DNA from 3 places in the Kitasatospora sp. NPDC086801 genome. Region 3 is predicted to be linked to each of the others. Evidence: riboswitches for the same ligand, from Rfam matches in the RefSeq annotation. Region 3 holds a riboswitch; each other region holds the start of a gene.
The links. Region 3 has a riboswitch for cyclic di-AMP ahead of ACIPLC_RS14505 (hypothetical protein). Riboswitches for the same ligand answer to the same signal wherever they lie in the genome.
Positions count from the first base shown of each region.

Region 1 (3,265 bases), on a different contig from region 3:
GGCGTGGATCGCCTCCGCACCGTCGAGGCCGTACTCCCGCAGGACGGCGATGATCACTCCGACGAGTCGACCGGCTGCGCGGGTGAGGTCGTCGTCCGGCTGCGGTGCCTGGGGGAGGGCGTTGTAGCGGTGCGGGTGTTCGGTGGCGTACGCGTGGTAGGCGCGTAGGACGGTGGCGACGGCGTCGTCCCCGCTGCGGCCGACGGCGGCCTCGGCGAGCCGATCGGCGAGTTCCTCGGTGACCCGGACGGCGATGAGCCGCCGCAGTTCGGCGAGGCCGCCGCTGACGTGCTTGTACAGCGACGGGGTGGCGACCCCGGCCCGGGCGGCGACGGCGGCCAGGGTGAGGGCGTCGGCGCCCTGCTCGTCGATGAGGGCGAGGGCGTGGCCGACGACCTGCTCGGGGGTCAGTCCTACTCGGGGCATGGCGCGGGCTCTCCGTCGGTGGAAGGGGCTGGAAAGGGGGGGACGTGGGCGGACCTGGGCGGACCTGGGCGGATGGGGCTCAGGCGAGTTCGGCGAGGAAGGGCAGCAGGGCGTCGGCGGTGGCCTGCGGGTTGTCGGCCATCGGGTAGTGCCCGGATCCTTCGATCATGGCCTTCCGCGCGTTGAGTGCGGCGGCCTGCCGGTCGGCGACGGCTTCCGGCTTGGGGAAGTCGGGGTCCTTGCTGCCCATGATGACGAGCGAGGGGCAGCGGACGGCCGCGGTCCAGCCGACGGGCGCGGAGTCCCCGGTGACGTATCCGCGGGCGGCGGTCTTGCGGCCGGGGGTGCGCATGGCGGCGACGAGTCCGGCCACGTACGTGTCGAAGTCGGCGGGCTTGGTGCCCGGGTAGGCCAGCTTGCGGTGGTAGAGGCCCCAGAAGGCGGGCGAGTGGACGGTCAGGGCGCCCATGACGCGGAGGGCGCCGCGCATGAGGGCGTTGGGCGGGAGGTTCTCGATGAAGGCGTCGATCAGGGCGATGCCGGCGACCCGCTCGGGGGCGTCGCCGGCGAGCTTGACGACCGTCGCGCCGGTGTAGGAGTTGCCGACCAGGACGGCGCGGTCGATGCCGAGGTGGTCGAGCAGGGCGAGGACGTCGGTGGCGATGGCGGCGGGGGAGTAGTCGTCCCAGACGATCGAGGATTCGCCGAAGCCGCGCAGGTCCATGGTGATGACCCGGCGGCCGGCGGCGGCCAGCAGGGGGTGGAGGTGCCGGTAGGCGGCGCGGGTGTCGAGCATCCCGGGGAGCAGGACGACGGGGGTGCCGTCACCCTGCCGGGTGTCGTCGTAGGCGAGGCGGCCGCCGGTGACGTCGAGGTACTGGGTGCTGGTGGCGCTGGTGGCGTTCATGGTGGTCCTCCGGGGGCTGCCGGTGCGGGGCGCTGGCGGGCTGTCGATAGCCATAAAGCTAAGGCTAATAGCCTTAGCCGTCAAGCCCTCGCGCCCTGCGGTGCGGAGGAGGCCGATGGGGAGGCCGATGGGGAGGTCGGCGGGGAGGTTGATGAGGGGTGCCCGGGTGAGGGGTCGTTCGTTGACGTCCGATCACGTTAGGTAGCGTCAATGGTGTTCAAGGGGAACAAACCGCCCATTGTGTCCCAGAGTGCCCCGTCCGTCTCCGGTCGTCCCGGGCGAACGGCTTGGAATCAGGGCCTCCTAGGATTAACGTTTGATAACGCAGCGCGGTCGTCAACGCCGTACCCAGACGGCACCGTGCGCCGTCGCCTAATCCCGCCGGCCGGCCTCCGGGCAGGTCAGGGAGCCGGGGAACCACGTTCCTTGGGGTGAATCGGCGGGGCTCCGGCCCGGCCGTAGGAGACCTTCCTGCTCCGAACCCGTCAGCTAACCCGGTAGGCGCGAAGGAAGGAAAGGAGCGCGCCTCCGTGGCGTCGACGCACACCCCGGCACACCCGGCCGGCCCCGCAGCGGGTACCCAACTCCTCGACCACCCCGGCCCGGACGGCCCCGAGTACGCCGGCCCGGACGCCGAGACCAACCGGCACCGGATGCCGCGTCAGGCCCGTGGGACCTCCCCGCTGCTCGGCGTCACCGCCGTCGCCGCCACCCTGGGTGCCACCGGTTTCGCCTCCGCCACCCCGGCCGCCGCCCCCGCCATCGAGGCCCCGGACGAGACCCCGGTCGCCCTCTCCGCCGACCCCGGCCTCGCGCTCGCCGCCCGCATCCAGCAGCAGGCCGACAGCCAGCGCACCGCCGCCGAGGAGGACGCCCGCGTCCAGGCCGCGAAGGAGGCGGAGGCCAAGGCCGCCGCCAAGGAGGCCGAGGCCAAGCGGGCCGCCGAGGAGGCCGAGCGGGCCAAGGCCGCCGCCCTCACCCTGCCGGTGCGCGACTACCACCTCACCGCCCACTACGGTCAGAGCGCCCGCTACTGGGCACACCTGCACACCGGCCTGGACTTCGCCGCCGACACCGGCACCCCCGTCTACGCGGTCGGCCAGGGCACCATCACCTCGGCCGGCTGGTCCGGCTCGTACGGCTACCGGATCGTCGAGACCCTGCCCGACGGCACCGAGATCTGGTACTGCCACCTCTCCTCGATCATCAAGGGCTCCGGCAAGGTCGGCTCCGGCCAGCAGATCGGCAAGGTCGGCGCCACCGGCAACGTCACCGGCGCGCACCTGCACGTGGAGGTCCGCCCCGGCGGCGGTGCCCCCGTCGACCCGGAGACCTGGTTCCAGCAGCGCGGCCTCAACCCCTGACGCACCCGCGAAGACCCCTGACGCACCCGCGAAGCCCCGGCCGCCGGAACCAGAACCACCGCGGCCGGGGCTTCGCCGCGTCACTCCTGAGTCGGTCCCTTCGGTCCCGTCGGTGCTGTCAGGTTCTCCGGCTCCGCCAGCCCCGCCACGTACGCGTCGATCTCCTCCTGACCCGGCTCCGGTGCGAGGTCCGGGAACTCCTCCACCAGCAGCCGCGGCAGCCCGGGCACCGTCCACTCCCCGTACAGGTCGAGCGCGGCCTCCACCGCCGCCTCCTCGAACTCGCCGAAGTCTCCGGCCAGTTCGTCCGGCATCGGCCGGCCCAGCGCGGTCAGCTCGGCCAGGTTGCGGTAGCTGCGCCGCATCAGGCCCTGCTCCAGCAGCCGGCGCGCGCCGTCCGTGGCCATGCCGACCGAGAGCACCCGGGTCGGGCCCCAGCCCTGCTCGTCCACCTCGTCCAGCCAGCCGGTCTGCGCCAGCGCGGCGAACGCGGCCAGCCGCTCCTCCTGCGCCAGCTCCCGGAAGCCGGTCAGCCACTCCCGCACCGCCGCCGGATCCGCGACGTCCA
Region 1 covers NZ_JBIVAX010000009.1:18,330-21,594, reverse strand. The annotation lists gene ACIPLC_RS13180 (TetR/AcrR family transcriptional regulator) at 1-426, opposite strand, end outside; gene ACIPLC_RS13175 (alpha/beta fold hydrolase) at 506-1,387, opposite strand; cyclic di-AMP (ydaO/yuaA leader) riboswitch at 1,693-1,851, shown strand; gene ACIPLC_RS13170 (M23 family metallopeptidase) at 1,864-2,697, shown strand; gene ACIPLC_RS13165 (hypothetical protein) at 2,778-3,265, opposite strand, start outside.
Region 1: it holds a riboswitch for cyclic di-AMP, as region 3 does, so the genes downstream of both, ACIPLC_RS13170 (M23 family metallopeptidase) here and ACIPLC_RS14505 (hypothetical protein) in region 3, are expected to answer to the same signal.

Region 2 (3,265 bases), on a different contig from region 3:
AGCAATTCCCTTGGCCTCCCATCGCCGTCCCAAGCAGCCGAGCCGCGCCCGGGTCTCCGTGCTCACCGCTGCCGCGGCGACCGCGGTCGCCCTCTCCGCGCAGGTCGCCGCGCACGCCGCGCCCCAGCCGAACAAGGCCGACGTCAAGGCGCAGATCGACCAGCTCCAGCAGGAGCAGGAGCAGGCGGCGGAGAAGTACAACGGCGCCAAGGAGCGGGCCGACCAGCTCCGCAAGCAGTCCGACCAGTTGCAGGACCAGGTGGCCCGCAGCCAGGACGAGATGACCCAGCTCCAGACCGGTCTGGCCGGGGTGGCGGGCGAGCAGTACCGCACCGGCGGCATCGACCCGTCCGTCCAGCTGATGCTCTCCTCCGACCCGTCCGGCTACCTGGAGAAGGCCTCCAGCGTCCAGCAGGCCAGCACCAGCGAGTCCGAGGCGCTCAAGGGCCTGCTGGACCAGCAGCGCCGGCTGGACCAGGAGAAGTCCGAGGCCGCCGCCGTCCTGGCCTCGCTCGACTCCACCACCAAGGACCTGAACCAGGCCAAGACGGACGTCAACCAGAAGCTCAAGGCCGCGCAGGACCTGCTGAACTCGCTCAGCGCCTCCGACCGCGCCGCGCTGCGCGCCCAGCAGCAGCAGGACGACCGCGCCTCGCGCGGCAGCGAGCGCACGGACCTCGGCAGCCTCCCGCAGGCCGGCGGCTACGCGGGCGTGGCCGTCGCCAAGGCGATGAGCAAGCAGGGTTCGCCGTACGTGTGGGGCGCCACCGGCTCGACCACCTTCGACTGCTCGGGCCTGATGGTCTGGGCGTACGGCCAGGCCGGCGTCTCGCTGCCGCGCACCTCGCAGGAGCAGGGCAACGTCGGCACCGCCGTCACGCTGGACCAGGCCCAGCCGGGCGACCTGGTCATCTACGGCTCCGACCGGCACCACGTCGGGATGTACATCGGCAACGGCATGGTGGTGCACGCGCCGCACACCGGCGACGTGGTGAAGGTGATGAAGGCGGACGCGATGAAGATCAACACGATCCGCCGGGTCTGACGGTCCGACACGCCCGAAGGGCCCCGCCGGGCCTGTGATCCGCGCCACCCTCCGACCGGGGGGTGGCGTTCGGTTTTCGCCCGCTCGACGAGCCCCGGTGAAGACTGATCAGCTTTGCGTGCGACGGTGATCACTATGTGTCATATTCACAAAAGAACTTTGGTCTTCTTCCGTCTTTTTTCTGACAAGGATTTGAACGGATCACGGTTCAGTTACTAGGGTCATGCACCGAACCACCGCACTGTCGATCGCCCAGCCAGGGTGGCGGCGGTGGTTTCCGTCGAGTTCGTGACGCAGCGGGGCTGGCCGAGTGCCTGCCCGACGGGGAGCCCAGCAATCGGGGGCGCTGTCGAACGGAGCCGGGGAACCACGTTCCTCCGGGGTGAATCGGCGCCAGGTCGGCCGGTGGAACGGCCGTGAGGCGTCGTAGGGCATGCTTCCGGCCCGAACCCGTCAGCTCACCCGGTAGGCGGTCGCAGGAAGAAGGAGTCCGCCTTCGTGGCGTCCCATCGTCGTCCCAAGCCCGCGAGTCGCACCCGGGTCTCGATCATGACCGGTTTCGCCGCCGCAGCCGTCGCGCTGTCCGCGCAGTCCGGCGCCCACGCCGACCCGCAGCCGACCAAGGACCAGGTCAAGGAGCAGGTCGACCAGCTCAACGAGCAGGCCGAGGTCGCGACCGAGAAGCTCAACGCCGCCCAGGAGAAGCAGCAGCAGCTGCAGAAGCAGGTCACCGACCTGCAGGACCAGGTGGCGCGGCAGCAGGGACAGGTGACCGACCTGCAGGGCGGCCTGGCCGAGATCGCTGGCGAGCAGTACCGCAACGGCGGCATATCCCAGACCGTCCAGCTGATGTTCTCCGCCAGCCCGGACACCTTCCTGAGCCAGGCCGACACGCTGAACCAGGCCGGTGGCACCCAGAAGGGCCAGCTCAAGCAGCTCCAGGACGAGCAGCGCAAGCTCGACCAGGTGCGCAACGAGGCCCAGGGCAAGCTCTCCGAGATGGAGACCACCACCCAGCAGCTGAAGAGCGCCAAGGACGAGGTCCAGGGCAAGCTCAAGGCCGCGCAGGACCTCTTCAACACCCTGTCCGAGCAGGAGCGCCAGGCGATTCGCGCGGCCGAGGAGAAGGCCGCCGCCGAGGCCAAGACGAAGGCCGACGCCGCCGCGAAGGCCGCCCAGCAGCAGGCGGCGGCCCAGCAGGCCGCCGACCGCTCCTCCCGCGACAGCAGCCGCACCGACCTGAGCGCGTCGCAGGCCCCCGCCGCGCCGGTCACCAAGCCGAGCGCCGGCAGCTCGCGCGGCGCCGCGGCGCTGTCCATCGCGGCCTCCAAGATCGGCAGCCCGTACGTCTACGGCGCCTCCGGCCCCGGCTCCTTCGACTGCTCGGGCCTGATGGTCTGGGCGTTCAACCAGGTCGACGTGTCGCTGCCGCGCACCTCGCAGGAGCAGGCCCACGCCGGTACCCGGATCGGCTCCGACCTCTCCCAGGCGCAGCCCGGCGACCTGCTGATCTTCTACGGGGACGCCCACCACGTCGGCATCTACGCGGGCAACGGCCAGGTGCTGCACGCGCCCAAGCCGGGCGCGTCGGTCCGCTACGAGGCGGTCAGCAACATGCCGCTGGCCTCCATCGTGCGGGTCTGATCCCCGCTCAGGCCCTCCCAGGCCCGGCCTTCCCTCACGGAAGGCCGGGCCTGCGGCTTTTCCGGCGTCCCGGACGGATGTCCGATTGCGGGCCAAATATTCGGGTTGGTAGGGGTTTGGACTCGGTTGCCCGGACTCGCTAACGTCTGCCACCGGACTCCGCTTCCAGGGCCGCCCGCGTTGGTGCGGCGGCGGGGCCCCGCCGCCGGATTGGAGCCGCTGCCGCCATGCCCGTGCACCGCCGTTCCCAACTGTTCGCCCGTGCGCTGGTGCTGACCGCGGCCGCCACCACCGCCCTGGGCGTGACGACGGGCGGCAGCGCCCAGGCCGCCCCCGGCCCGCCGGACACGCCCGCCCGCAAGGACGTCAAGGCGCAGGTGGAGCAGCTCTACGGCGAGGCCGAGCAGGCGTCCGAGAAGTACAACGCCGCCCAGGAGGCGCAGCAGCGGCTCCAGGGCGAGACGACCATCCTCCAGGGCGACATCGCCGTCGCCCAGGACCAGCTCAACCAGCTGCGCGGCGACCTCGCCACCGTGGCCGGCGCCGAGTACCGCGGCGGCGGCATGGCCCAGACCG
Region 2 covers NZ_JBIVAX010000005.1:58,553-61,817, forward strand. The annotation lists gene ACIPLC_RS08755 (NlpC/P60 family protein) at 11-1,045, shown strand; cyclic di-AMP (ydaO/yuaA leader) riboswitch at 1,380-1,533, shown strand; gene ACIPLC_RS08760 (NlpC/P60 family protein) at 1,544-2,689, shown strand; gene ACIPLC_RS08765 (NlpC/P60 family protein) at 2,917-3,265, shown strand, end outside.
Region 2: it holds a riboswitch for cyclic di-AMP, as region 3 does, so the genes downstream of both, ACIPLC_RS08760 (NlpC/P60 family protein) here and ACIPLC_RS14505 (hypothetical protein) in region 3, are expected to answer to the same signal.

Region 3 (3,265 bases):
CGTCCCCTCAGCGATCCAGGCGAGCTTCCGGGTTTCGTCCGACCCGCAGGCCTGGGCCTTCATGGGCAACTCGACCGGCGGCTACTGCGCCCTCAAGTTGGCCATGCGCCACCCGGACGTCTTCCCGACCGCCGTCGCGCTCTCCGCCTACTACGACGCCGCCGACGACCCGACCACGGGTGACCTGTTCGGCGGCAGCAAGCAGCGCCGCGACGAGGCCAACCTGATGTGGCGGTTGAAGAACCTGCCGCAGCCCAAGGTGTCCGTGCTGCTGGCCGGCACCAAGAAGGGCGACGGCGACTACCGGCACGACACCGAGGCCTTCGTCGACGCGGCGCAGTCCCCGATGAAGGTCTCCTACAGCATGCTGGAGAACGGCGGTCACAACTTCGAGACCTGGAGCGCGCTGCTGCCGTCCTCGCTGGAGTGGCTGTCCCAGCACCTCAAGGTCCCGAACCAGGCCGCCTGAGCAGGTCGCTTGGGCGGACCGCCCGCTGAGGCCGCCCGAGTAAGCGGCCCGAGCGGGCGGCCTGAGCAAGCGGCCCGGGCAAGCGGCCCGGGCAGGCCGGCGGACAGCGCCCGGGGCGCGGGAGCGGCGAGGCTCAGGCCACCCGCTCCAGCGTCCCGGTGTGGAGCTCTCCGACCCGGCCGCCCTCGCCCTCGTACGTCCAGAAGGCGCGCACCGTCAGCCGGCCGAGGTCCATCACGTGGCTGACGGTGATCCCGCTCTCCTCCGTCCAGCTGATGAAGTAGATCTCCGGCGCCACCTCGGCGACGTGCAGCCGCACGTCCTCCCACTGGCCCGCCGACTCGCCGAGGCCCTCCCAGCGCAGCCGCCTGCCGTCGGCCGAGTACGTGTTGCGGAAGGCCGCGCCGTTGTCGGCCCGGAAGAGGTAGGTGCGGCCGGCGAAGGCGGGCAGGGGCGCGGTCATGGTGGGGCGGTACCTCGTTCCTGTGGAGCCGTGCACGGCGGTCTTGTGCACTGCGGAAGATGTCGGAGCTCCAATTTATCCGACTCGGTGAGCCGGGTGGGCGCATCCGTGGGCGGTGCGCCACGGCACCGGCCGCCACCGCGCAGGCCTGTGGGGTGTGCGACCGGCACCTGGGCGCCCGCCGACGGCCGGTCCTACCGTCCACCCCCATGAGACGCACCCCCACCGCCGTCAGACGCACCCCCACCGCGTTGTCCGCCCTCCTGCTCGCCCTCGGCGCCCTCGGCCCCTCGGCACCCTCGGCGTTCCCGGCCTCTCGGCGCCCCCCGCCCCTCGGCGCCCTTGATCCCTTCGAGGCCGCCGATCCGTCCCAACTGATCCACCACGCAGCGTCGTTGATCGACACCACTGTGAGCTGTGCGACAACCGGCCCGACCAGGTTGTCCGTTCACGGACGGTCTGCCTAGCCTGCAACCGTCGTCCGCCCTCGCGGACCCCCGCCGCCGGGACGCCGAGTCCTGTCCACCCGCCGGCCGGCAACCGAGCACCACAGCGGACGGGAGCGGGGGAACCAAGGTCAGCGCCCGGCCCGTACGCTCCCGCGTGCGGGCCGTGGCTAGGGGTGAAGCCGCTCCCACAAGCGGCCGGGCTTACCTCAGCCCGAATCCGACAGCTCACCTCGCAGGCGTCGCAGAGGACACTTCCATGCATCAGCCTGCCCGGCGCCGCGCGCCGCGCCACGCCCGTCCCTCCCACCGGGGCCGCAACGCCGCCCTCGCCGCCACCGGAGCACTCGCGATCACCGGCGCCGGACTGTTCGGCCTGCCGGCCGTCTCCGGCGCCCAGGCCGCCACCGCGCCGACCGTCACCCAGGACCGGCTCGCCCCGGCGACCATGGTCGCCAACAAGGCCACCACCGCCTCGCTGACCCTCCACTCCTCGGCCTGCTTCACCGCGAAGACCGTCGGCGTGGGCGTCCGCAACGCGGCCGGTGCGAACCTCGACTTCCCCGGCAACGCCTCCAACGTGCAGATCTGCCCGAGCGGCCTGTCCTTCACCAGCGGCGCGCGTGCTCTGCCGGCCGGGACGTACACCCAGTTCGGCTTCTGGCAGGACCTCGGCGGGGCTTGGCACAACCTGCCCTCGCAGCAACTGGTGGTCTCCAACACCCCGACCCCGACCCCGACCCCGACCCCGGCCCCGACGCCGACGCCGACCGCGACCCCCACCACGACTCCGGCACCGAAGCCGACCCCCACCGCCACTCCCACCCCGACGGCGACCGCCACTCCCGCCCCGAAGCCGACCCCGACGAGCAGCCCGAGCGCCACGGCCAGCCCGTCGCCGAGCACCCCCGCCTCCCCGGTCGCCGGCAAGTCGCTGACCTGGTCCGACGAGTTCAACAGCCCGATCAGCTGGGGCTCGCGCTGGGTCGGCGACAAGAGCACCGCGTACAAGTACGGCAACCACAACCCGGACGACAACAAGCTCGACCTGCTGAACAAGAACAACGTCAGCGTCGCGAACGGGGTCGCCACCTTCACCGCCGCGCCCGGCACCACCACGCTGGAGAACGGCAAGCAGGCCTGGAACACCGGCTTCCTGACCACCGAGGGCTCCAGCGAGGGTTTCCAGGTCAAGACCGGCGACTACGCCGAGACCCGGGTCAAGCTGCCGTCCGGCTCCGGGGCCTGGCCCGCCTTCTGGACCTGGAAGAACGGCAACGGGGAGGTCGACTCCTTCGAGTACCACCCCGACAACCCGAACCTGCTGGAGCTGACCAACCACGTCAACCCCGGCGACCCCAAGTACTACACCGACGCGAGCGCCATCGCGAAGGACCAGTGGGTGACCATCGGCACCTACTACGGCGCCACCTCGGTGGACTGGTACGTCAACGGCGTCAAGGTGTTCTCGGACGGCAAGGGCGTCGGCGCCAACTGGTCGGCGTACCTGATCCTCAACCTGTCGGTCGGCGCGGGGAAGTACCACCCGGCGCCGCAGGGCACCGCCCCGATCACCTTCGCCGCCGACTACGTCCGCGTGTACCGGTAGAGCCTCTTCGGGCCTTCCGGGTCAGAAACCGGCAGCCGTCTCGACCACCGTGGTGGCGAACGGCTGCCGGTTGTTCCCCTCGTCCGGGTCGTCCACGTCGCGCACCGCGACCGAGCCTCCGGTGAGCGTGCCGATCCGCAGGTCCGGGGCCAGGCGCACCGGCACCAGCGCGGTCGCGCTGCGCAGCGGGGGCAGTCCGGGCGGGAAGGCGCAGCGCACCTGGCGGCCGTTGTGCCGCACCTCGCACTCCGCCGGGAAGTACGGGCCCTCCGGGGAGA
Region 3 covers NZ_JBIVAX010000010.1:93,558-96,822, reverse strand. The annotation lists gene ACIPLC_RS14515 (alpha/beta hydrolase) at 1-469, shown strand, start outside; gene ACIPLC_RS14510 (MoaF-related domain-containing protein) at 603-932, opposite strand; cyclic di-AMP (ydaO/yuaA leader) riboswitch at 1,468-1,635, shown strand; gene ACIPLC_RS14505 (hypothetical protein) at 1,638-2,987, shown strand; gene ACIPLC_RS14500 (hypothetical protein) at 3,009-3,265, opposite strand, start outside.